One region of the Neobacillus sp. MER 74 genome, then DNA from elsewhere that is predicted to be linked to it. Evidence: riboswitches for the same ligand, from Rfam matches in the RefSeq annotation. Region 1 holds a riboswitch; each other region holds the start of a gene.
The links. Region 1 has a riboswitch for cyclic di-GMP ahead of M3610_RS24840 (DUF3789 domain-containing protein). Riboswitches for the same ligand answer to the same signal wherever they lie in the genome.
Positions count from the first base shown of each region.

Region 1 (2,203 bases):
TGGTAAGCAATATGCGATTCCTGGAAACAAAGTCTTCACAAGCATTATTTACTATGACAAAGATGTGGTAGCAAAAGCTGGGTTCAATGAATTCCCAACTACGTATGCTGATTTCAAAACATTAGTTAACAAGTTAAATGATCAAGATATTACCCCGATTGCTTTAGGTGTAATTGTCAATATTAATTTGAGCCAGAGTGATCACTTCAAAAGTGAGCCACTTTAATTTGTGTTATTTCCATATTTGCTAACCGGGGCGATTGCACTTGGTGTAACAGCGTATCAGGAAAAAATATCGTAACTTATCATCGTTCCTCATACCTAAGATGAAATATTTTTTGTATGCTAAATCCTCCCGCTTTATGGTGGATTTTTTGAAAACCTAGCATAAAACGGGAATAGCGAACTGGAATCTAGTACATTAAAACGTATTATATTATATTGATATGTACACTATTAATGAATCATTTGAATAACTAATTTAATCCAACCGAAAAACGCAAACCATAATGGAACACTTAAAGACGTCCCCCACAATAATCCTAATAAAAGATTCCCTTGCTTGTCCATGAAATCCACTCCTAGTGTTAGTTGTAGATAAATCTGGTAATGCACGGTTCCGTTTTTTAGTATATTTGTAAACGCTTTCAGTTTTCTTTTTTATATGATAACCAAATATTGATGGAGAATAAAGTAGAAATATGCAAATAACATGCAAAATATTTCGACAGATTCACTTATTAGACTTTTTATGTCAAGGGGGGGACCAATCTATTATTTACTATTTTTCAATTGGAACGAGAGTGCCTCTCCTTAGTGAAAGATTTTACGTAGGATAAAATAGACGATTCCCCATAAAGGAATGGATAAAAGAATCCCCCAAAGGCAGCCCCTGCCGAAATTTCTCCCATCTTCTTTCTCTGCCATATGTATCACTCCACTTCCGAAACAGGTTGCTTATCACTATTTAACCATGTATGGATGAACGGTTATATTTAATTCGTTCGATGAATAGTTACAAATTTTATGGCATTGTCGAACAGAATCATGTGTGAAAGGGTTTGCAATTGCCAGATTATTAACATATAAATAGGTTAATTGCTCTATTTATTACTAGAAACAATTAGTATATTATCAATAAAAACACATAGTTCGTACGAAAGGGCAAATCCATTGAAAAGTGGAGGCGCAAAACTAAAGGGGCTAAGGTTCTAAAACTATGCCAGCCAGCTGCCGAATATGATCACCTTACGACGGATTATGAATATACTCTGGGAGGTTACACTATGGTTATCTTTATTGCAGGCTTATTTGTTGGATCGTTCTCTATGCTTACAGTAATGAGTCTTATGGTTGCAGCTAAACGGGGAGATCGACTCCTTGAATCACAACGATAATTTGAAAGCGTTTTCTAAACAACCTCAACTTTTGGGGTTGTTTTTTATTTTTCGAAATAAGTTAATTACATATAGTGAAACAAAACGGAAGGGGAGAACGGGTCCAGCACTAGATTTATATTATGTTCATCCTGTCACTCACTTCATTTCCGAAAAACACTTCATCTTGTTTACGATTTAACTGAATATGTCGATAGAACTACAATGATACTATCGAAATATGTTGGAAAGTTTTTTTCGTAGGACTAATAGACTGATGCTATAATACTATTATCCTCGCTATATACTAAAATACCCAAATGAGGAAAAATCATGGAAATATCTATTGGAAATAAGTTTAGAGAGGAGGACCTAACATTTAATATTTTAAGGGAGAAAATACTATGTTACATATGAGTAGATGAAGTTGTTGTAAGTGAGAATCTCAAATAGGGTTGGGGTGGAATAATTGAAAAGATTTAAAAAAAGTATTTCGAAGGTAATTGTTGCGGGTATGTGTACCTTCACATTAATTCCAGGCAGTATCGGGTTCATTCAAGTAGTCCAGGCAGAAACGGTATCTGCAAATTGGCAGACAGTAGGAACTCCTGGTTTCTCTGCTGGATCAGTTAACAATACCAAACTTTTGATGGATGGAGAAGGTACGCTTTATGTAGGTTATCAGGATGGAGGAAATGACTACAAACCTACGCTTATGAAATACACAAACCAAGCGTGGCAAGCAGTAGGGAATCCAGGCTTCTCCAAAGGGTCTGCAAGTTTTGTATCCTTTGCACTGGATCCAGCAGGGACTCCTTATGTTTCTT
Region 1 is NZ_JAMAUV010000029.1:22,444-24,646, reverse strand. It holds gene M3610_RS24845 (ABC transporter substrate-binding protein) at 1-226, shown strand, start outside; cyclic di-GMP riboswitch class I at 1,154-1,238, shown strand; gene M3610_RS24840 (DUF3789 domain-containing protein) at 1,287-1,397, shown strand; gene M3610_RS24835 (OmpL47-type beta-barrel domain-containing protein) at 1,846-2,203, shown strand, end outside.

Region 2 (2,203 bases), on a different contig from region 1:
CTGCTTGCATTTTTTGGAGAGTGCTCTCTAAAGACTGAATTCTTTGCTCCTGAGCTTGAATACACATCTGCAGCCATTGAAGATATTGGGAATAATCCTGATACATGTAATCACCTCACAATTATTTCTCCAATAAACGTATTGATTATCATAAGATCGGCGGCCTATTTATCCTGTTTTCTTACTGCGGCTTGTAGGGGAACTGATGGTGTCCCTAATAAAGAGCCTGAAGATTTGATTGTTTGTGGTGCAGGTCCAGTAAATCCGCCAGTATTATATAAATGAGCCATCGGTTTAATAATCCCAGCACTACCTATTTGTAAGACTGAGGAATTGGTAATCCCGCCAATTTTTATGAAATTAATCTGAATGGACTGCTGGATATAAAAGTTCATTTAAAATCACCCATTCATTAAGCATTAAGTGCAATCCCTTGATCGTAAACATCTGAATCACTTGTATTAGTGGAACTTACATTATTTTGAAGTTGTAAGCTTTCCCCAGTGTTAAAGGAACCAGCGCCAGAAAATGTTTTTGCGGTAGAAAATGGCATAATTTTATATACATCGCCAATATGGAAGACAGAACTGCTGCCAAGCGTAATGACCTGTGCAACTCCAACAATTGCTGGCATTTTCAACACCCTTTTTTCATAGTATCTTCTACATCCTATGTATGGGTAAAGGTAATGTGATTGATACGCCCAAAATTATTGAAATCAAGAATCGTATACGATTTTTAATATTCATTTGTAGAACGATCGATTAGAAATAGTTATAATTACCTATTTGCTTGTACAGAAAATAATAAATAAGTTGGGTTTTCGGTTGTTTAGAAAGGGACTATTATATGAGTAAGAGATCAGTCGGAAATAAACACTGTTTCTCGATAAAGGCAAACCTGATGAAAATCAGTGACGCAAAGCTATAGGGGCTAAGGTGCATTTACACTAAGCCAGCCAGTTACCGAAAGATTAGGGTGTTTCATAATGGATATTCATGTCTGCATAGTTGTTCTATGTATCTATGGATATTCTATGAATTCTATCCCCCCTTTGGTAAAGGCGGGGCTATTTCTTTTTTATGGAGGTGGAAACTAATCGACTACTTAACCTGTTTTGGACCCATAAATCCCCTTATTTTAGATGAAGATGTTTCAGAGGTTATGGTAAATGGACCTAACCAGGTGTACTGTGAACGTAAAGGAAAATTGGTATTAACGTCAATACAATTCCGTGACAATGAACATGTCAAGACAATGATAGACAAAATTCTTGCCCCACTTGGATGGAGAATCGATGAAAGTTCGCCAATGGTAGATGCTAGGCTGCCTAATGGCTTACGTGTTAATGCCTTCATTCCTCCCCTTGCATTAAATGGACCAGCCATTACAATCAGGAAATTTTCAAAGGATCCCTACAAAATTGAAGATCTAATCAACTTTGGGACAGTGACAGAGGAAATGGCATTTTTTCTAGATGCATGCGTGAAAGCCCGCTTGAATATGTTTGTTAGCGGTGGTACGAGGTCTGGTAAAACAACCACTCTGAATGCCCTTTCCAATTTTATACCTGATGAAGAAAAAATCGTAACGGTTGAGGATGCAGCCGAAATTCAGTTGGGACAGGGTCATGTAATCTCACTAGAACTTCGACCTTCCGAAATAAAAGGTAAAAGAGCCATTTCGATTCGAGAGCTTCTCAAGAAATCGTTACGAATGAGACCTGACCGTGTTATTATCGGAGAAATCCGTGGTGGAGAAGCGCTTGATATGCTTCAGGCAATGAATTCTGGCCATGATGGTTCACTTGCTACAGGGCACTCATATAGTCCAAGGGATATGATTAGCCGTTTGGAAACAATGGTCCTTTTAGCAGGATTGAATAATTCTATTAAAGACATTCGAGAGCAAATTGCAGGAGCAATCGATGTGATTATCCAGCAAACTCGTTTAATGGATGGAACAAGGAAAATTATCAATATTACTGAAGTTCAAGGAATGGAAGGAGAAAATATCGTTCTGCAAGACATCTTTTCCTTTAAACAAAAAGGAATTAATTCTGAGGGGAAAATTATTGGACAACTTATACCGACTGGTGTCCGCCCCAAATTTTATGATCGCCTAGAGGCATCAGGGATTCATATTCCAGCGTCATTGTTTAAATAATCTCAGGTAATAAGAGGCATTAAGTTATGAATGGTTA
Region 2 is NZ_JAMAUV010000001.1:675,636-677,838, reverse strand. It holds gene gerPC (spore germination protein GerPC) at 1-106, opposite strand, end outside; gene M3610_RS03355 (spore germination protein GerPB) at 165-395, opposite strand; gene M3610_RS03350 (spore germination protein) at 413-634, opposite strand; cyclic di-GMP riboswitch class I at 884-970, shown strand; gene M3610_RS03345 (TadA family conjugal transfer-associated ATPase) at 1,018-2,166, shown strand.
Region 2: it holds a riboswitch for cyclic di-GMP, as region 1 does, so the genes downstream of both, M3610_RS03345 (TadA family conjugal transfer-associated ATPase) here and M3610_RS24840 (DUF3789 domain-containing protein) in region 1, are expected to answer to the same signal.

Region 3 (2,203 bases), on a different contig from region 1:
GGTAGCATCCATTAAACAAGATAGGGTATTCTCAAAGGATATTGAAAAAGCTGCTTATTGGCTTAAGTCAATCGATTTTTCACCATTTATTAGAAACTTAAGGATCGAAAAGGGACAATTCTAAAAATGAATTCTTAAAAAATAAGAAAGATAAGTTTTTGAACTTAGATTACTGTTTAGCTCCAGCGCCCTAGCGGCTAGTGTCCTTCGCTCTCCGCCCTACGATAAGTCAAGCACGAATGCGCCTCCGGCTCTTCGTGTTTCCTTTATCTCAGTTGGAGTGCTCCAGGCCATACGCCGCTGACCAGGGCGCTTGCGCTTTTCTTAATAAAAAGAAGGCGTGAGATGCTCACGCCTTTTATTCTGTCTGATCATTTAGTAATCGGGCAGTATCTCCTCGATACTCATCCTCGTTTTCTACACGATTTTTAAACGCTTCACGTACAACTAGGAATTCTTCGTCACCAACAGCTTCTTTCGCGTGTTTTTCTGTTAAACTGCCTTCCGGGAAGTTTCCTGGATGGTTTTTCTTTTTATGTTCAAAATGTTCTCCACGTGCCAATTACAACACTCCTTTCGTCTACGCAAGTATCATTCCCGAAACAGAGTGAAATAATTACTTTTTTAATTCCTTCCACAAAAAAGAAAAAGCTGAATGACAGAGGAATCCTTTTAATAGATTCAATCTTCACCAGCTTTTTGTTTGGTGGAGTCTGGCTTGCATATGCGATCCAAAAAATACCCTGCAAACACAATAAATGCAATCGGAATTGAAAAATTCAACACATGGATAAAGGTCATTGTATGAAATCACCACCTATTCTATAATATTAATAATATTCAGAAAATAATTTTGTTTTTTACATTATATGCCAATTTTCATAGTTTAGACAAATATTTAAGTTATATGTTGGAAAAGTATTTTGGTTTTGGTTAACGGAGGGAATAAACAACAAGGTTTTTTCCAAAAATTCACTATTTTGACAGATGGTGTTTGGATTAAAAGTCTTAATTGGGATATTTTTGTAGAAATATGGTATAATTTGCTATAATTAATTGTGTGAAAATTTAATCAATACGACAAATTACAACAACCAACTAAAATAGGACTAGATATAATATCAATAACGATTAAGTAAATTGTCCTATCGAATTCAGTGACTTAAGTTTTATTAAATGTCAGAAAAAGGCAAACCTGTTGAAAAGCAGGGACGCAAAGCCGAGGGTCTAAGGCAGGTTTTTTGCTAGGATGGCCGGGCTACCTGGAATACATTCTGTATTTTAGGAGTGAGTATAGTGGTTATTACGAAAAATGAATTTGAAGTAATCGATCAGGAATGGATTGCACTCATATTGGAAGCAAAGGACTTAGGGTTATCCATAGAAGCAGTTCGTGATTTCTTGGTCACAGAGAGATGATAAGACACACAAGGAAGTACAAAAAAAGCATTCTACACAAAAATAACTTTTTTGTAGAATGCTTTTCTTTTTCAATAAGATTGTTTTATTTCTACTTATCATTTTGATTAATTCGCCATTTGTTAAATTCAAGGAAATCTCGAAATTGTTCCTTAGAAACGCCCGAATTCATTGCGTCCTTGACTAGATTCATCCAATCAATATCTAGTTCCTCTTTATTAATCTCTTCATGTATCAAGTGATCCACAGGAATATTTAAAACAACAGCGATTTTTTCTAGAAACTTTATAGAAGGATTCTCTTGTTTGTTATTTTCAAGGTTACTTAAATAAGATTTAGCCACACCTGCTTGAGCAGCAAGTTCGGAAAGTGACATCTTTCTATCTAAGCGAAATTTTTTTACGCGATCACCAATCATTTGTCTCACACCCAATTATTATTCACTCTACATTAATTCTATCAAAAAGAATAAGAAAGCACCATATTAAGAACAAATTAATAAGGAAAATATGTACTTTATGAAATAATATAGATAAAGTATTTTTGAAAAAATATCAGGATAGAGTTATATTAAAAGTGTTGCCTATTGCGGCATGTTTTATAATTTATTAGTGGTATGTTTTTAGTCGAATAACAATTTTGATTTGCATACATAAAAATAAATAAAAAGGAAGGGGACCCTACAATAATGATTGTCCTTAAATCACAACGTGAAATAGAAGCAATGAAAAAGGCAGGGGAAATTCTAGCTGCCTGTCATAAAGAAATAGCTAAATTGATTAAA
Region 3 is NZ_JAMAUV010000005.1:143,061-145,263, reverse strand. It holds gene hutH (histidine ammonia-lyase) at 1-124, shown strand, start outside; gene M3610_RS11255 (hypothetical protein) at 359-562, opposite strand; cyclic di-GMP riboswitch class I at 1,179-1,266, shown strand; gene M3610_RS11250 (anti-repressor SinI family protein) at 1,297-1,419, shown strand; gene M3610_RS11245 (helix-turn-helix domain-containing protein) at 1,511-1,837, opposite strand; gene map (type I methionyl aminopeptidase) at 2,108-2,203, shown strand, end outside.
Region 3: it holds a riboswitch for cyclic di-GMP, as region 1 does, so the genes downstream of both, M3610_RS11250 (anti-repressor SinI family protein) here and M3610_RS24840 (DUF3789 domain-containing protein) in region 1, are expected to answer to the same signal.

Region 4 (2,203 bases), on a different contig from region 1:
AGTGGTTGAATTGGGTATTGATGCTTTAATTACTTATGCAGTCAACAGTGATGGGACACTTTCAAAAGCGCACTTTCTTCCATTAAAGGCTGGAAGCGGACCAAGACATTTAGTTTTCCATCCAAACCAAAAATTTGCATATATCATGACAGAGTTTAGTTCGGAAGTGATTGTTTTATCCTATCATTCGGAAAATGGTCGTTTTACAGAGAAACAATATATTTCTACGCTTCCTGAAGATTTCACCGAGAATAATCAAGGAAGCGCCATTCATATTTCATCTGATGGACAGTTTGTTTACGCGGGTAATCGTGGCCATAACAGTATTGCTGTTTTCCGTGTAGACCAAGAAACGGGAGAGCTTAGCTTTGTTGATCGCACCTCCACTGAAGGGGATTGGCCGAGAGATTTTATGTTCGACCCAACAGAGAAATTCATTGTGGCGTCGAACCAAGAGTCCAGTAACCTCGTCTTGTTTTCGCGTGATGAAAACACAGGAAAACTTGCATTGATTCAGGCTGATATCGAGGTTCCGTATCCGGTTTGTGTGAAGTTTTTAAATTATTAAAATTAAAAAAACAGCTTAACAAATTGCTCATTAATTTGTTAAGCTGTTTTTTTAATCAATTGAATATTGCGAAAATTAAACACCAAATTACCCCTCTTATTAATTATATTCCGGTTCAATAGTCTTTAATCCAAGGGAGCGATTTAGGAAATCCCTAATTTCATCAATAGAGAGTCCTATCTTTTTAGCTTCATTAATAAGATCTAACCATTCTGTATCAATATCTTGTTCAACGGTTAATGCAGACAAAATTAACCCTCCTAAAATGATTACTATTTTAGGTAACTCAGCCATCCTAGTTAAAAACCTTAGACCTGTAGCTTTGCGTCCCAATCTTTCGAAAGGTTTGCCTTTGTCATTCATAGTATTAAAGTATTATAGAATAAACTAATAGTACTATAGTCTTGATGGAAACTAAATGAAAATATTTCCAAAAAAATCGACAGGATTTCGACAAAAATTATATAAACCAATTAATCGTAGTTTAGAAGTTTTAAAACACATTTCTCACATGTTACCTGACCTATTTCAATAAATTTAATTTTTTTAAGGGTCTTCCTATTAATAATCCGTTCCTTGTTAAAGACTATACCGCATGCACAATGATAGGAATCCTTCACAATGTGAATCTTGTTTCTTTCTTTTATTAGTGGATATATCATGATTCCCCTTCTTTTCTAATTATTAGTTCCTAAAAAAGAACTTCTATTGTTCATTATAAAGAAATTGTAGAATTTTGTAAACGGAGAGGAGTTAATTTTACCCAGTGAAATTTCATTTACCTATAATACGAAAGTGGTAGATTATTGGATTATTTTAATGTGAATATCCCGGTTTGTTCTTTAAAAGGAACAATGGTAAAATGTAGATTAAGAAATAATAGTTAGTTAGGAGCAAGTATTTTGGATCATCAACCAATACAAGGTAGCTGTAGAATCGATAAGAAAAGAAAGACACAGAAACGATTTCTTTTCATAAAAGTTCTATTGATTATTTTATGGGGCCTATTTTTGTTGATTAATACCTGGACTGAGAGTATAGAGCGACTAATATATTTACATTCTTTTGGATTAAAGTGGGTTTCAAATCCTGATTTTTTGTCTTTTTTTTATTTTAATGATTTAACTTTGATTCATCCTGAATTTATTAAAATTAAATTAGGACATTTTGTTGGTTTTGCGATCATGGATTTTCTTCTCTTCAATCTAATAAGAAGTCACAAATATTCTATTGGCATATCCATTATTTTTGCGTTTTTTACAGAATTCCTGCAATTGTTTTTTGGTAGAGATGGACGGTTTTACGATTTAGTTATTGACTCATTCGGTATTGTATCGGTATTTTTTATATTAAAATTGCTTAATCGTGACAATAATAAGTAGGACGATTATTGTTAAGGGAGTGACTATTTGCCTTCAATGGATTTTTTGCAAGCTCAGGAAACTCTTAATTTCATGGAGTGGATTTTAAGAGCTGTAATTGGATTCTTCTTTATGCTCATTGTTGCTAAACTAATAGGACAGCGCGCGATTTCTCAATTAAGATTACTTGATTTCGTTATCGCCTTAGTTGTTGGTAATATTATTGCCCATCCATTATCAGATGAGCACCTTGGAATGAAGGGTGCAATGACTA
Region 4 is NZ_JAMAUV010000003.1:99,016-101,218, forward strand. It holds gene M3610_RS07160 (lactonase family protein) at 1-568, shown strand, start outside; gene M3610_RS07165 (anti-repressor SinI family protein) at 668-817, opposite strand; cyclic di-GMP riboswitch class I at 846-929, opposite strand; gene M3610_RS07170 (VanZ family protein) at 1,471-1,950, shown strand; gene M3610_RS07175 (DUF421 domain-containing protein) at 1,987-2,203, shown strand, end outside.
Region 4: it holds a riboswitch for cyclic di-GMP, as region 1 does, so the genes downstream of both, M3610_RS07165 (anti-repressor SinI family protein) here and M3610_RS24840 (DUF3789 domain-containing protein) in region 1, are expected to answer to the same signal.